One region of the Stenotrophomonas sp. KH_029 genome, then DNA from elsewhere that is predicted to be linked to it. Evidence: riboswitches for the same ligand, from Rfam matches in the RefSeq annotation. Region 1 holds a riboswitch; the other holds the start of a gene.
The links. A riboswitch is a leader RNA that binds a small molecule or an ion and turns the genes downstream of it on or off. The one in region 1 is predicted to bind glycine.

Region 1 (3,404 bases):
CCACCGGCGTGGCGGCGGCCTGCTCGCGGTTGGCGGCCTGGGTTTCGCGGCGCCGGCGGATGTCGCGGCGCAGTTTGGAGGTGGTCGACATGCGGGGATTTCCGGACTGCATCAAAGCGTAAAGGATACCGCACGGGCGTTTCCGGGCCGGTGCACGGCCAGCCCGCCCCGGCCTGCCAACGGACAACCAACGGCCCAGACCCGTCGGCCGGCCGCAGCAGCGGTCATTGGCCCGGGGCGAGCCTCTCGCGGCGGCGCTCGCGGTGGCGTTCCCAATACCAGAGACTGGCGCCGAGGGCGAAGAAGCCGGCGTAGCCCAGCGCCAGGTGCACCGGGCTGGCGCTGAGCAGCGGCGAGACCACCCCGGCCACCAGCGTGCTGGTCATCAGCTGGATGAACATCTGCATCGACGAAGCCAGCCCGCGCTGGTGCGGATACATGTCCAGCACCGCCAGCGCCAGGATCGGGAAGATCAGTGCGATGCCCACGCCGCCAAGGAAGATCGGCAGCACCGCCCACGGCAGTTCGATCTGCGGCACCGACAGCACATAGCCCAGGTTGAGCAGGGCCGACACCGCGCACAGCCCGAAACCGATCGCGGCCTGCCGCGGCGCCACCACCCGCCCGGCCATTCGCCCGGACAGGAACGAGCCCATGGTCATGCCGCCGATGGTGGGGATGAACAACCAGGCGAAATCGCCCTCACCCAGCTTGAGGTGCTGCATCACGAACACCGGCGCCGAGGAGATGTACAGGAAGATCCCGGAGAAACTGAGCGCACCGGCCGCAGCCAGGCGCAGCAGACGCGGGTTGGAGCCCATGCGCAGGTAGCTGCGCAGCAGCTCGCGCATCGACAACGGCGTGCGTGCTTCCAGCGGATGGGTTTCGGGCAACCACTTGCCGGTAGCCAGCAGCAGCACCAGCCCGAACAACACCAGGAACCAGAAGATCAACGGCCAGTCGCCGCCGCCGAGCAGGATCCAGCCGCCGATGATCGGCGCGATCGCCGGGGCGACACCGAAAATCATCGAGACCTGGCTCATCAGGCGCTGCGCATCGGCACCGTGGTAGAGATCGCGGATCACCGCGCGGCCGACGATCATGCCGACGCCGGCGGTCATGCCCTGCAGCGCGCGGAACACCAGCAGCGTGGCCATGTCGGTCGACAGCGCGCAGCCGACCGAGGCGCCGATGAACAGCACCAGCCCGCCGATGATCACCCGCTTGCGGCCGAACGCATCGGACAGCGGGCCATGCGCCAGGCCCATCAGTCCGTAGAACAGCAGGTACACGCTGATGGTCTGCTGCACCGCGACCTGGTCCACCTGCATGCGTTGCCCCAGCAGCAGGAAGGCCGGGAAAATGGTGTCGATCGAGAACGGGCCGAACATCGCCAGTCCTGCGAGCAGCAGGGCCAGGCGGCGGGTCGAGGGCGAGGCGGGCGTCATGCGGTCTTCCGTCAGGGCCATGCGCGAATGCACGGCGGGCGCCAGCCCGGAACGGGCGGCGCCAGATGAATACGAGGATCCGATGATGATAGGGCTTTGCCCGGCCCGGCACCATGCCTGCGACGGCGTATCCGGCCCCGCCTGCCCACCCATTCATGTCCTGGCAGGCCGTAGCCGGGCGGGCCGCTGGGCTATAATCGCCGGGCTACACGGTGGGAGAAGCGGTCACCCGCTGCCGAAGGCGCAACGCCCGTAATCGCTCAGGCCCGATACCACCTGCATCAAAACTCTGGAGAGACCGGCCACTGCCGGCGCCGAAGGGGCACGAAGCACGCAGATGCGCGCTTTTAAACTCTCAGGCAAAAGGACAGAGGGGCACCCAGGAAGACCGCAAGGTCCGCTGGCTCGCGCGTCCGCGATCCGCCGGCCCTGCTGGGCTTCCGAACGTGCGTGCCCACTCTTCGAGATGCCAGCCATGTCCCCGAATACCTCCGCCCAGCGTGCCGCTTCCCTGAGCGAGCTTGAACACAGCCACGCGTTCGTCGAACGCCACATCGGCCCCAACGACGCCGAAATCGCGCAGATGCTGGGCGTGGTCGGCCACGCCTCGCTGGACGCGCTGACCGATGCGATCGTCCCGGCCGGGATCAAGTCGCCGGCACCGCTGGCCCTGCCCGAGTCGCTGACCGAAGTGCAGGCACTGGCCAAGATCCGCGCCATCGCCGACAAGAACCAGGTGTTCCGCACCTTCATCGGCCAGGGCTACTACGGCACCCTCACCCCGAACGTGATCCTGCGCAACGTGCTGGAAAACCCGGCCTGGTACACCGCCTACACCCCCTACCAGGCCGAGATCTCGCAGGGCCGCATGGAAGCGCTGATCAACTTCCAGACCCTGTGCGCCGACCTGACCGGCATGGAGATCGCCAATGCCTCGCTGCTGGATGAAGCCACCGCCGCCGCTGAAGCGATGACGCTGGCCAAGCGCTCGGCCAAGTCGAAGTCCGACACCTTCTTCGTGCACGACGCGGTGCACCCGCAGACCCTGGAACTGCTGCGTACCCGCGCAGAACCGCTGGGCATCGTGCTGCGCGTGGGTACCCCGGCCGAAGCACTGGAGGCCGACTGCTACGGCGTGCTGCTGCAGTACCCGGACACCTTCGGCCACGTCGGCGACCACAAGGCGCTGGCCGATGCGGTGCATGCGCGCGGCGGCCTGGTCGCGGTGGCCACCGACCTGCTCGCGCTGACCCTGATCGCCGCACCGGGCGAATGGGGCGCGGACATCGTGGTGGGCAACTCGCAGCGTTTCGGCGTGCCGTTCGGTTTCGGTGGCCCGCACGCCGCCTTCATGGCCTGCCGCGATGCCTACAAGCGTTCGATGCCGGGCCGTCTGATCGGCGTGTCGGTCGATGCCCAGGGCAATGCCGCCTACCGCCTGACCCTGCAGACCCGCGAGCAGCATATCCGCCGCGAGAAGGCCACCTCCAACATCTGCACCGCGCAGGTGCTGCTGGCCGTGATGGCCTCGATGTACGCGGTATACCACGGCCCGGACGGCCTGACCCGGATCGCCCGCCGCACCCACCGCCTGGCCGCGATCCTGGCCGCGGCGCTGCGCAACGCCGGCATCAACGTCGGCGCGCAGTTCTTCGACACCCTGCACGTCAAGGACATCGACGCCCAGGCGATCCACGCCAAGGCGGCCGCGGCGCGCATCAACCTGCGCGCGATCGACAGCGAAGCGGTCGGCATCAGCCTGGATGAGACCACCACCCGTGAGGACATCGTCGCGCTGGGCCGCCTGTTCGGCGCCAGCGTTGACGTGGACGCCCTGGACGCGGCCACCGCCGATGCGTTGCCGGCCGGCCTGGTCCGCACCAGTGCGTTCCTGACCCACCCGGTGTTCAACACCCACCACAGCGAACACGAGCTGCTGCGCTACCTGCGTTCGCT
Region 2 (3,404 bases), 730 kb from region 1:
AACATCACAGACAACATCGACATCGTTGGTCTCCGTTGGAACAACCCGATTGAAGCCACAACACCGGCACCGGCATTGGAGCGGCGCCTGCGGGCAGGCTCAGCCCTGCGCGATGCAGCCCCAGCCATCGACGCGGCCACTGTATGGGCCGGCCTCGGCATCCAGCAAGGCCTCGAAGCCGGCGATGTTGGCATGCGTGGGCAGCATCATCGGGTACACCACCACCTGCCAGGGAAACGCTTCGTTGCCCTCGTACCGCGACAGCGACACCTTCTGTTCGTTGCGCAGCAGATGCACCGCAAAGCCGATGGCGTCATCTTCGCCGGGAAAGACCAGCGCAAAATCCACTTCGCGGGGAATGCTCAGGTCGTCGCCATCCTGGAGCATGTTCCACAGCACATCGCCGTTTTCGTCTTGCGGGTACAGGGCCAGATCGCGTGACATGACACTCCACGGCCTCAGTGAGCCGATCGCGGGAAGGTGGACGATGGTAGTGCGCCGGGCAGGACGCGAACAAGCGGGGGCCCGGCAGCGCCCGGCCTCAGGGTTGCTGCAGCCAGGCCAGCTTGCGCCCGCGTGGCTGGCGCTTGAGCTGCCACTCAGCCTTCGACGCCGCCGCCCGGTCCGGGTAGGCGCGCATCGCCAGCACCTTCAACGGCGGGTTGGCGCGGGTGTAGCGGGCCCCTTTGCCGGCCAGGTGGGCCTGGAAGCGGGCCTCCACATCGTTGCTGATGCCGGCGTAGTAGCTGCCGTTGCGGCATTCCAGCAGGTACACATACCAGGGGGTGGGTTCAGCGGGCATACCGGGATTATCGACCAACCGGGGCGCGGCGGCTGCTAGAATCCGCCCCGGATGCAGGAGAGAGGCGCCGCGCTGGCGCCCGCCGAAGGCGCAGGCTCCCATAATCGCTCAGGCCGGTGGCGTGATACGCCACCAACCATGCATCCGACACGCCGATCTGGAGAGAGGTCTTCAATGACCCGCCGAAGGGGCACGTGGCCTTGGCCACCGAACTCTCAGGCAAAAGGACAGCGGGAGCGGCAGCGGAATCCCACCCCCACGCCCGTGCACCGCACGGGTGTGCCGGCTGCGTGTTTCCGTCCCCGCCTGACGTGTCCGGATGCTCCCCATGCTGCTCTCCCTGATCTACCTCATCGCCATTTCCGCCGAAGCCATGACCGGCGCGCTGTCGGCCGGGCGGCGGCGGATGGACCTGTTCGGCGTGATCATCATCGCCTGCGTCACCGCACTGGGCGGTGGCTCGTTGCGCGACATCGTGCTCGGGCACTACCCGTTGGGCTGGGTGAAGCACCCCGAGTACCTGGGCTTCACCATCTGCGCGGCGTTGATCGCCACCTGGGTGGCGCGCTGGATGCATCATTTCCGTCGCACCTTCCTGGTGCTGGACGGGCTGGGGCTGATCTGCTTCACCCTGATCGGCTGCGCGGTGGCACGCGAGGGCGGGCACGCCGCGCCGATCGTGCTGATCGCCGGCATGTTGACCGGCGCCTTCGGCGGGGTGCTGCGCGATGTGCTCTGCAACGAGGTGCCGCTGATCTTCCAGAAGGAGCTGTACGCGGTGATCACCCTGCTTACCGGCGCGGCGTGGCTGGTGCTGCTGGAGCTGGGCGTATCGCTCAATGCGGCCACGCTGTGGTGCCTGGGCGGCGGCTTCCTGCTGCGCCTGCTGGCGATCCACTTCAAATGGGAAATGCCCAAGTTCGTCTACCGCGACGAGGTGCATTGAACGGAACGTTCAATGCACCGGTAGCGACCGACCGTTGGTCGGGCGGCCTGCCCTACGTTCAATGCACCGGTAGCACCCGACCGTTGGTCGGGTGACCTGCCCTACGTTCAATGCACCGGTAGCACCCGACCGTTGGTCGTGTGAGGTGGTGTACCGACCAACGGTCGGTACCTACTACGCGGCTTGGCTCACCCGCGCCGCCCGCCGCGCCCGCACCGCGCCGGCCAGGCTTTCCAGCACCGCCAGCGAGGCGTCCCAGCCGATGCAGCCATCGGTGATGCTCTGCCCGTAGACCAGCGGCTGGCCCTCCACCAGGTCCTGGCGCCCGGCCACCAGGTGGCTTTCGATCATCACCCCGACGATGCGCTCTTCCCCATCGGCCAGCTGCGCGTTGATGTCGGCGATGACCCTGGGCTGGTTTTCCGGGTTCTTGCTGCTGTTGGCGTGGCTGGCGTCGATCATGATGCGCGGTGCCAGCTGCGCCTTGGCCAGGGTCTGGCAGGTCGCCTCGACGTGGGCGGCATCGTAGTTGGGGATCTTGCCGCCGCGCAGGATCACGTGGCAATCCGGGTTGCCGGCGGTGGCTACGATGGCGGTGTCGCCCTGCTTGGTCACCGACAGGAAGTGATGCGGATTGGACGCTGCGCCGATCGCGTCGGCGGCGATCTTGATGTTGCCGTCGGTACCGTTCTTGAATCCCACCGGGCACGACAGCCCCGAGGCCAGTTCACGGTGCACCTGGCTTTCGGTGGTGCGCGCGCCGATCGCGCCCCAGGCGACCAGGTCGGCGATGTACTGCGGGGAGATCACATCGAGGAATTCCACGCCGGCCGGCAGGCCCAGCTTGTTGATGTCGCGCAGCAGGCCGCGCGCCACGCGCAGCCCCTTGTTGATGTTGAAGCTGCCGTCCAGGTCCGGATCGTTGATCAGGCCCTTCCAGCCGACCGTGGTGCGCGGCTTTTCGAAGTACACGCGCATGACGATCTCCAGCTCATCGGCATAGGCATCGCGCAGCGGCTTGAGGCGCTGGGCGTATTCGATGGCGGCCACCGGATCATGGATCGAGCACGGGCCGATCACCACGGCCAGGCGGTCGTCGCGGCCGTGCAGGATCTCGTGCAGGGCCGCGCGCGAGGCGCTGACCGTATCGGAGGCCTGCTCATCGCAGGGCAGCATCGCCAGCAGTTGGGCCGGCGGGGTCAACGGTTCGATCTTGCGGATACGCAGGTCGTCGGTGTGCGGGGGCATCGGGGGAAACTCCTTGGAAGTGGGGGTCCCCAGCGCGGCGGCAACAAAAAAGCCGCCAGGTGCGCTGGCGGCTTTCGGGTATGCGTCTGAAGCTTTCTTCAGGGTGAGCGCATGCCTTCCTCCGCCGGTGGCTTCGGAAAGTAATACCAAAAGTAGGAATTGGCGTGGCGTGCGTTCATTGGGGAGTATTGATAGCACAGCTTCTGCGCAGTGCAAAATGTTTCAAACGCAACTGGAACCGCATGTTCAGCCGTCGCCGTCCTGCTTATGCCTTGGGCAGCGCCGCCAGCTCGGCCAGGTGCTGCTGCAGCCCGCCGGCGGCGCCGGCGACGTGGGTGGTGGTGAAATAGGTGTGCCAGCCGGTCGCTTCGATCGCCGCCAGCAGAGCATCGGCATCCTGGCGCGCGC

Region 2: linked by a shared signal. The riboswitch ahead of AC3ITM_RS17135 (trimeric intracellular cation channel family protein) and the one ahead of gcvP (aminomethyl-transferring glycine dehydrogenase) in region 1 are both predicted to bind glycine.

Annotation. Positions count from the first base shown of each region.
Region 1 is NZ_CM174498.1:3,083,360-3,086,763, forward strand. Features, by position in the region: gene AC3ITM_RS13965 (hypothetical protein) at 1-91, opposite strand, end outside; gene AC3ITM_RS13970 (multidrug effflux MFS transporter) at 225-1,448, opposite strand; glycine riboswitch at 1,728-1,829, shown strand; gene gcvP (aminomethyl-transferring glycine dehydrogenase) at 1,915-3,404, shown strand, end outside.
Region 2 is NZ_CM174498.1:3,809,064-3,812,467, forward strand. Features, by position in the region: gene AC3ITM_RS17120 (nuclear transport factor 2 family protein) at 1-23, opposite strand, end outside; gene AC3ITM_RS17125 (ribonuclease E inhibitor RraB) at 100-444, opposite strand; gene AC3ITM_RS17130 (GIY-YIG nuclease family protein) at 542-802, opposite strand; glycine riboswitch at 847-941, shown strand; glycine riboswitch at 950-1,041, shown strand; gene AC3ITM_RS17135 (trimeric intracellular cation channel family protein) at 1,131-1,748, shown strand; gene aroG (3-deoxy-7-phosphoheptulonate synthase AroG) at 1,923-2,996, opposite strand; gene AC3ITM_RS17145 (DUF6616 family protein) at 3,262-3,404, opposite strand, start outside.